One region of the Streptomyces xingningensis genome, then DNA from elsewhere that is predicted to be linked to it. Evidence: riboswitches for the same ligand, from Rfam matches in the RefSeq annotation. Region 1 holds a riboswitch; the other holds the start of a gene.
The links. Region 1 has a riboswitch for glycine ahead of gcvT (glycine cleavage system aminomethyltransferase GcvT). Riboswitches for the same ligand answer to the same signal wherever they lie in the genome.

Region 1 (3,396 bases):
AGAACGGCCGGACCCGGGTCAGCATCCAGTCGGCGACCGGGTCCTGGGCGACGTCGAGGAAGACCAGCTGTACGGGCCAGGGCACCGGGACCGACCCGAGCGCGCGGCCGAGGGCGGCCAGGGCGGCGGCGCGGCTCTCGTCGTCGGGGAGGTCGAGTTCGACGCCGACGAACAGGGCCGGCGCTCCGCCCTCGACGGAGGCCAGCGCCCGGCGCGCGGTGCGGACCGGCGGGACGGAGCCGAACTCGAGCCCGGCGGCGGCGAGGAAGGCGGTGGGCTCGTCCTGCCAGTCGGGCTGGTGGAGGCGTACCCGGCCGCCGGTGGGCTCCCCCTCGAGGCGGGTGCGGCCGGTCCGGCACAGCTCGGCCACGGCGGCGGGCGGCAGCGGCACCGCGACGGTGCCCTCGGGGTTGACCACGATGCCCACCTGCGGCGGCAGTCCGCGGGCGAACTCGACGGCGGGTGCCACGGTGCGGGGCATCCGGTCCCCGGCGACATGCCGGAACTGCTCCTCGGAGCTGAAGACGGGCACATAGGCCGCGCCGCCGATTTCCAGCGTGGGCAGGTCCAGGTCGGGGTCGGCGGGCCCGCCGCCGTTCGGCAGCGGGATCCACAGCGCGCTGCGGCCGAGCGCCTCGACGATGCGCGGGCCCGCGTCGGGCACGCCCAGCGAGGCGGCGAGGACCTCTTCGAGGGCATTGGCGGGCCATCTGGGGGCTCCGCCCCGGTACTGCTCGGGGATGCTCATCTGTTCCAACCGCCGTCTCGTCACAACCGCACCCGCACCTTAACGGCTGGGCCCGGCCGGGCCGCTGGGCGGGTCGCCGGGCTCCGCGCGGCCGCGGCCTGACGCGGGGTCGGCAGCGCGCGCTCCGGTGCCGCCGAAGCCGACCGTCCGCAGGGCGTCCGCCCCCGCCCGGTCCAGCAGGACCGCCGAGGCCGTGCCCGGCGGCGGCCTGCCGCCGGACACCTGGGCGACCAGGCGCGTCACCGCGCGCCGGTGACGCGCGAACGCGTACGCCGACACCGTCCTCCCCCGCGCCGCCTGCCCGGCCAGCGCGGTCTCCGGCTCCACCACCAGCAACAGCAGATGCATGGCCGTGTCCCGCCGCCGCGCCTCCCGCGCGAGCATCCGCCGCACCAGGCTGAACCGCCCGCTGTCGTGCACCACCGCGCTGGTGCCCGAGCGCAGCACCCGCCGCAGGACCAGGTAGTGCGCCAGCCGCACCAGTGGACGGTAGAGGCCGTACGGCAGCGGCAGCCACGGCGGGATCAGGCGCTCCAGCCGCCTCCGGGTGTCCTGCGAGTCCACGCCATGGACGGACCCGGACACCACCCGCCGCATCAGTGTCGTCTTGCCGCTGCCCGGCAGCCCGGAGACCACCAGCAGATCACCGGGCGCATACCGCAGCTCCCCGGGGAGCCGGGCCGCACCGCGCAGGTCCATTACCTCCGGCCCACGCATCGAGATCACCTCTCTCCACCGCCCGGTCCAGAACGTTCCCCCGGAAAGGCAAAGCGAAGGCGAAAGAAATTGATGGCCCTCGGGCGGTCCGTCGCACGCCCGTACGTGCAATGATGTGCGCGCCGAATGGCGCCAACTGCATACCGGCCGCTCGAATCCGCGCGGGAGAGTCCCGGCCGCACGCTGTGCGCCGGGCGCCGAAGGAGCAAGTTCCTCCCTTGAATCTCTCAGGCCCCGCACCGCGTGGATGAGGCAGATCTGAAAAGCGGGCCGCCATGCGCGGTCCCACCCAAGGTGCAAGCCGGAGCCCGCACCGGGCTTTCGGTGAACCTCTCAGGTTCCGATGACAGATGGGGAGGCCGATCTTCGCGACGTCTGCCCGGGAGCCCATCCATGACCGCTGTCCCCCGCCGCACTGCCCTTGATTCGCTGCACCGCGCGCTGGGCGCCACCATGACCGACTTCGCGGGCTGGGACATGCCCCTGCGCTATGGCAGCGAGCGTGACGAGCATCTCGCCGTCCGCGAGCGCGCCGGGCTCTTCGACCTCTCGCACATGGGCGAGATCACCCTCACCGGCCCCCAGGCCGGGCAGGCCCTGGACCACGCGCTGGTCGGCAACCTCTCCGCGCTGGCGGTCGGCCGCGCCCGCTACACCATGATCTGCGACGCCGAGGGCGGCATTCTGGACGACCTGATCGTCTACCGCCTGGGCGAAGCGGAGTACCTGGTGGTGGCCAACGCCTCCAACGCCCAGGTGGTGCTGGACGCGCTCACCGAACGGGCCACGGGCTTCGACACCGAGGTGCGCGACGACCGCGACGGCTACGCCCTCATCGCGGTCCAGGGCCCCGCCGCCCCCGGCATCCTGGCCTCCGTCACCGACGCCGACCTGGACGGCCTGAAGTACTACGCGGGCCTGCCCGGCACGGTCGCGGGCGTGCCCGCGCTCATCGCCCGTACCGGCTACACCGGCGAGGACGGCTTCGAGCTGTTTGTCGCACCCGGCGACGCCGAGAAGCTGTGGCAGGCACTGACCGAGGCGGGGGCCGAAGCGGGCCTGGTGCCCTGCGGACTCTCCTGCCGGGACACCCTGCGCCTGGAGGCGGGCATGCCGCTGTACGGACACGAGCTGACCACGGCGACCACGCCGTTCGACGCGGGGCTCGGCCGGGTCGTGAAGTTCGACAAGCCCGGCGACTTCGTCGGCCGCGCGGCGCTCGAGGCCGCGGCCGAGCGCGCCGAGACCGCCCCACCCCGCAAGCTGGTCGGCCTGATCGCCACCGGCCGCCGGGTGCCGCGCGCCGGGTATCCGGTGGTCGCGGGCGGCGAGATCATCGGCGAGGTCACCTCGGGCGCCCCCTCCCCCACGCTGGGCAAGCCGATCGCGATCGCCTATGTGGACGCGTCCCACGCCGCGCCCGGCACGGCGGGCGTGGCCGTGGACATCCGCGGCAGCCACGAGCCGTACGAGGTGGTGGCCCTGCCCTTCTACCGGCGGGCCCGCTGAACCCCACTCATCTCACTCCGCAAGACCCCTTGCACAAGCATCCCGGTACGTACAGGAGAATCGACCCATGAGCAACCCCCAGCAGCTGCGCTACACCAAGGAGCACGAGTGGCTGTCGGCCGCCGACGAGAACGGCATCTCGACGGTCGGCATCACCGAGTTCGCGGCCAACGCGCTCGGTGACGTCGTCTACGCCCAGCTCCCCGAGGTGGGCAGCACGGTCTCCGCGGGCGAGACCTGTGGCGAGCTGGAGTCGACCAAGTCGGTCAGCGACCTGTACGCCCCGGTCACGGGTGAGGTCACCGCGGCCAATCAGGACGTCGTGGACGACCCCGCGCTGGTGAACTCCGCCCCCTTCGAGGGCGGCTGGCTGTTCAAGGTGAAGATCACGGACGAGCCGGCGGACCTGCTGTCCGCCGACG
Region 2 (3,396 bases), on a different contig from region 1:
CACCGAGCTGGAGTTGCTGGGCCCGATGTCGGTGCGAGCGATCCCGGGTGTCGGCCCGGCCACCGCCGAGGCCCTGCGCAGGGCCGGTATCCACACCGTGGCCGAGACGGCCGAGGCCGGCGAGGCGGAGCTGGTCCGGCTGCTCGGCAGGGCACATGGCGCGGGGCTGTACGCCCTGGCCACCGGTCATGACGAGCGCCCCGTGGTGGCGGAGCGGGATGCCAAGTCCGTCTCGGTCGAGGACACCTTCGCCGAGGACCTGACCGATCGCACCCGGGTGCAGTTCGAGATCGCACGTCTCGCGGACCGCTGTGTCCAGCGGCTCAGGGCCGCCGGCCGGTCCGGCCGCACGGTCGTCATCAAGGTGCGGAGCTATGACTTCTCCACGCTGACCCGCTCGGAGACGCTGCGCGGCCCGACCGACGACCCCGCCGTGGTGCGGGAGGCCGCCGCCCGGCTGATCGACTCGGTGGACACCACGGCCGGAGTGCGATTGCTGGGAGTCGGCGTCAGTGGGCTCGCCGACTACACCCAGGAGGACCTCTTCGCCCAGGCGGCCGGCGACGCTGCCGAGGCAGGCCCACCGGAGGCCGTGGACGTCCGGGCGGAAGAGGAGGCCGGCGCCGCGCCGCGGCCCCGCCAGTGGCTGCCCGGGCTGGATGCGCGGCATGCCGAGTACGGGGCCGGATGGGTGCAGGGAAGCGGGGTCGGCAAGGTCACCGTGCGGTTTGAAGTGCCCTGGTCCGGCCCGGGGCGGGTGCGTACGTTCGCGGTCGACGACCCGGCGCTCGAGCCCGCGGACCCACTGCCGCTGATACGGCCCGCGGAGGCTCAGCCGCCCGGGCCGCCGCCCTCACCGGACAGCGATGAGGCCGACTGCGGGGCGCCCCACGACGGGAGGTCCAGCCGGTAGTGATGGTAGAGCTGCAACTCCTGCTCGGCGGAGAGATGTCGGCCGACCCCGAAGCCGGGGGCCTCCTTGATCAGCGCCCGCTCATAGGGGATGCGCAGTGTGCCGTCGACGATCTCGCTCGGCTCCAGCGGCACAAAGGCGTCCCGGCCGAACAGGCCGGTGCGTACGGCCGCCCACTCCGGTTCTCCGGTCGCATCGTCCAGATACACCTCGTCCACCGTGCCGATCTTCGCGCCGTCACGGTCGTATGCCTTGCGGCCGATCAGGCCGCGGGGGTCGATATCGGTCTGCACCTGTCCTCCCATGGGTCGCACCTGCCCCTTGGGTTATCTCGAGGGCTCGCCCGGAAGCTTCCGGACACCCCCGAAAACCACGAAAAGCCACAAAACAAGAAGTGGCCACTCGGGAAAGCCACTCGGAGCCCCGCTGGTAGGCTGGCGATTGGCCGCAGACCCCGTGCGGGAGAGTCCTCCAAAGGGCCCTGATGGGCATCGACGGAGGCGCCGAAGGAGCAAATCCTCCCCGGAATCTCTCAGGCACCCGTACCGCACGGACGAGGTCACTCTGGAAAGCAGGGCGGGCCTCGGTCGGGCACCATGCCGAGCCCCTCCTCACCGACGGTGAAAGCCGGGTTTCCGCGGCCCGGTGAAGCTCTCAGGTCGAGATGACAGAGGGGGAGGCCGTCCGGGTACCCGCGCCGTGGTACCCCTCGCAGGTCGCAATGACCAGGAGGCCTCCGCAGATGACCGCCCACCGCATCGCCCTTTCCGACCTGGAGCGCGGCATTCCGTTCGCCGACCGCCACATAGGCCCCGACGGCGAAGCCCAGGCCAAGATGCTCGCCCAGGTCGGCTTCGGCTCGCTCGACGAGCTCACCGCCGCCGCCGTGCCGGACGTGATCAAGAGCACCGAGGCGCTCCGGCTGCCCGCTCCCCGTACCGAGGCCGAGGTCCTCGCCGAGCTGCGCACGCTCGCGGACCGCAACCAGGTGCTCGTCCCGATGATCGGGCTCGGCTATCACGGCACGTTCACCCCGCCGGTGATCCTGCGCAATGTCATGGAGAATCCGGCCTGGTACACGGCCTACACGCCCTACCAGCCGGAGATCTCCCAAGGGCGTCTCGAGGCGCTCCTCAACTTCCAGACCGTCGTCGCCGACCTGACCGGACTGCCCACCTCCGGCGCCTCCCTGCTTGACGAGGGCACCGCGGCCGCCGAGGCGATGGCGCTCTCCCGCCGGGTCGGCAAGGTCAAGAACGGCGTCTTCCTCATCGACGCCGACACCCTGCCGCAGACCATCGCCGTCATCCGGACCCGGGCCGAACCCACCGGTGTCGAGGTCGTCGTCGCCGACCTCTCGGCGGGCATCCCCGACGAGATCGCCGAGCGCGGCGTCTTCGGCGTGCTGCTCCAGTACCCCGGCGCCTCCGGCGCCGTCAGGGAGCTCCGCCCGGTCATCGAGCGCGCCCATGAGCTGGGCGCGGTCGTCACCGTCGCCGCCGACCTGCTCGCGCTCACCCTGCTCACCCCGCCCGGCGAACTGGGCGCCGACATCGCCGTCGGCACCAGCCAGCGCTTCGGCGTCCCGATGGGATTCGGCGGCCCGCACGCCGGATTCATGGCCGTACGCGAGCAGTTCGCCCGCAGCCTCCCCGGCAGACTCGTCGGAGTCTCGGTCGACGCGGACGGCAACAAGGCATACCGCCTGGCGCTGCAGACCCGCGAGCAGCACATCCGCCGCGAGAAGGCCACCAGCAACATCTGCACCGCCCAGGTGCTGCTCGCCGTCATGGCCGGGATGTACGCGGTCCACCACGGGCCGGACGGCCTCGCCACCATCGCCCGCCGCGCCCACCGCTTTGCCACCCTGCTTGCCGAGGGGCTGCGCGCCGGCGGCGTCGAGGTCGTGCACGGCTCCTACTTCGACACCCTCACCACCCGGGTGCCCGGCCGGGCGGCCGAGGTGGTGGCGGCGGCCCGCGAACGGGGCGTCAATCTGCGCCTGGTGGACGCCGACCGGGTCGGCATCGCCTGTGACGAGACCACCACCCGGGCCCATCTCGCCTCCGTATGGGCCGCGTTCGGCGTGACGGCCGATGTGGCGGCGCTCGACGCGACGGTCGCCGAGGCACTTCCCGAGAGTCTGCTGCGCCGCTCCGACTACCTCGCCCATCCGGTCTTCCACCAGCACCGTTCCGAGACCGCGATGCTGCGTTATCTGCGCCGGCTCGCCGACCGCGACTATGCGCTGGACCGGGGCATGATCCCGCTCGGCTCCTGCACCATGAAGCTCAATGCCACGACCGAGATGGAGCCGGTCACCTGGCCGGAGTTCGGCGCGCTGCACCCCTTCGCCCCGGTCGAGCAGGCCGCGGGTTACCTCACGCTCATCGGTGAACTCGAGGAGCGGCTGGCCGAGATCACCGGATATGACAAGGTGTCCCTCCAGCCGAACGCCGGCTCGCAGGGCGAGTTGGCGGGGC

Region 2: another riboswitch for glycine. It lies ahead of gcvP (aminomethyl-transferring glycine dehydrogenase); the one in region 1 lies ahead of gcvT (glycine cleavage system aminomethyltransferase GcvT).

What each region holds. Positions count from the first base shown of each region.
Region 1 covers NZ_JBDJPF010000070.1:22,788-26,183, reverse strand. Annotated here, with positions in the region: gene ABCR83_RS27880 (enhanced serine sensitivity protein SseB) at 1-748, opposite strand, end outside; gene ABCR83_RS27875 (AAA family ATPase) at 788-1,465, opposite strand; glycine riboswitch at 1,618-1,717, shown strand; gene gcvT (glycine cleavage system aminomethyltransferase GcvT) at 1,859-2,974, shown strand; gene gcvH (glycine cleavage system protein GcvH) at 3,042-3,396, shown strand, end outside.
Region 2 covers NZ_JBDJPF010000023.1:77,473-80,868, reverse strand. Annotated here, with positions in the region: gene ABCR83_RS14665 (DNA polymerase IV) at 1-913, shown strand, start outside; gene ABCR83_RS14660 (PRC-barrel domain-containing protein) at 832-1,206, opposite strand; glycine riboswitch at 1,363-1,471, shown strand; gene gcvP (aminomethyl-transferring glycine dehydrogenase) at 1,656-3,396, shown strand, end outside.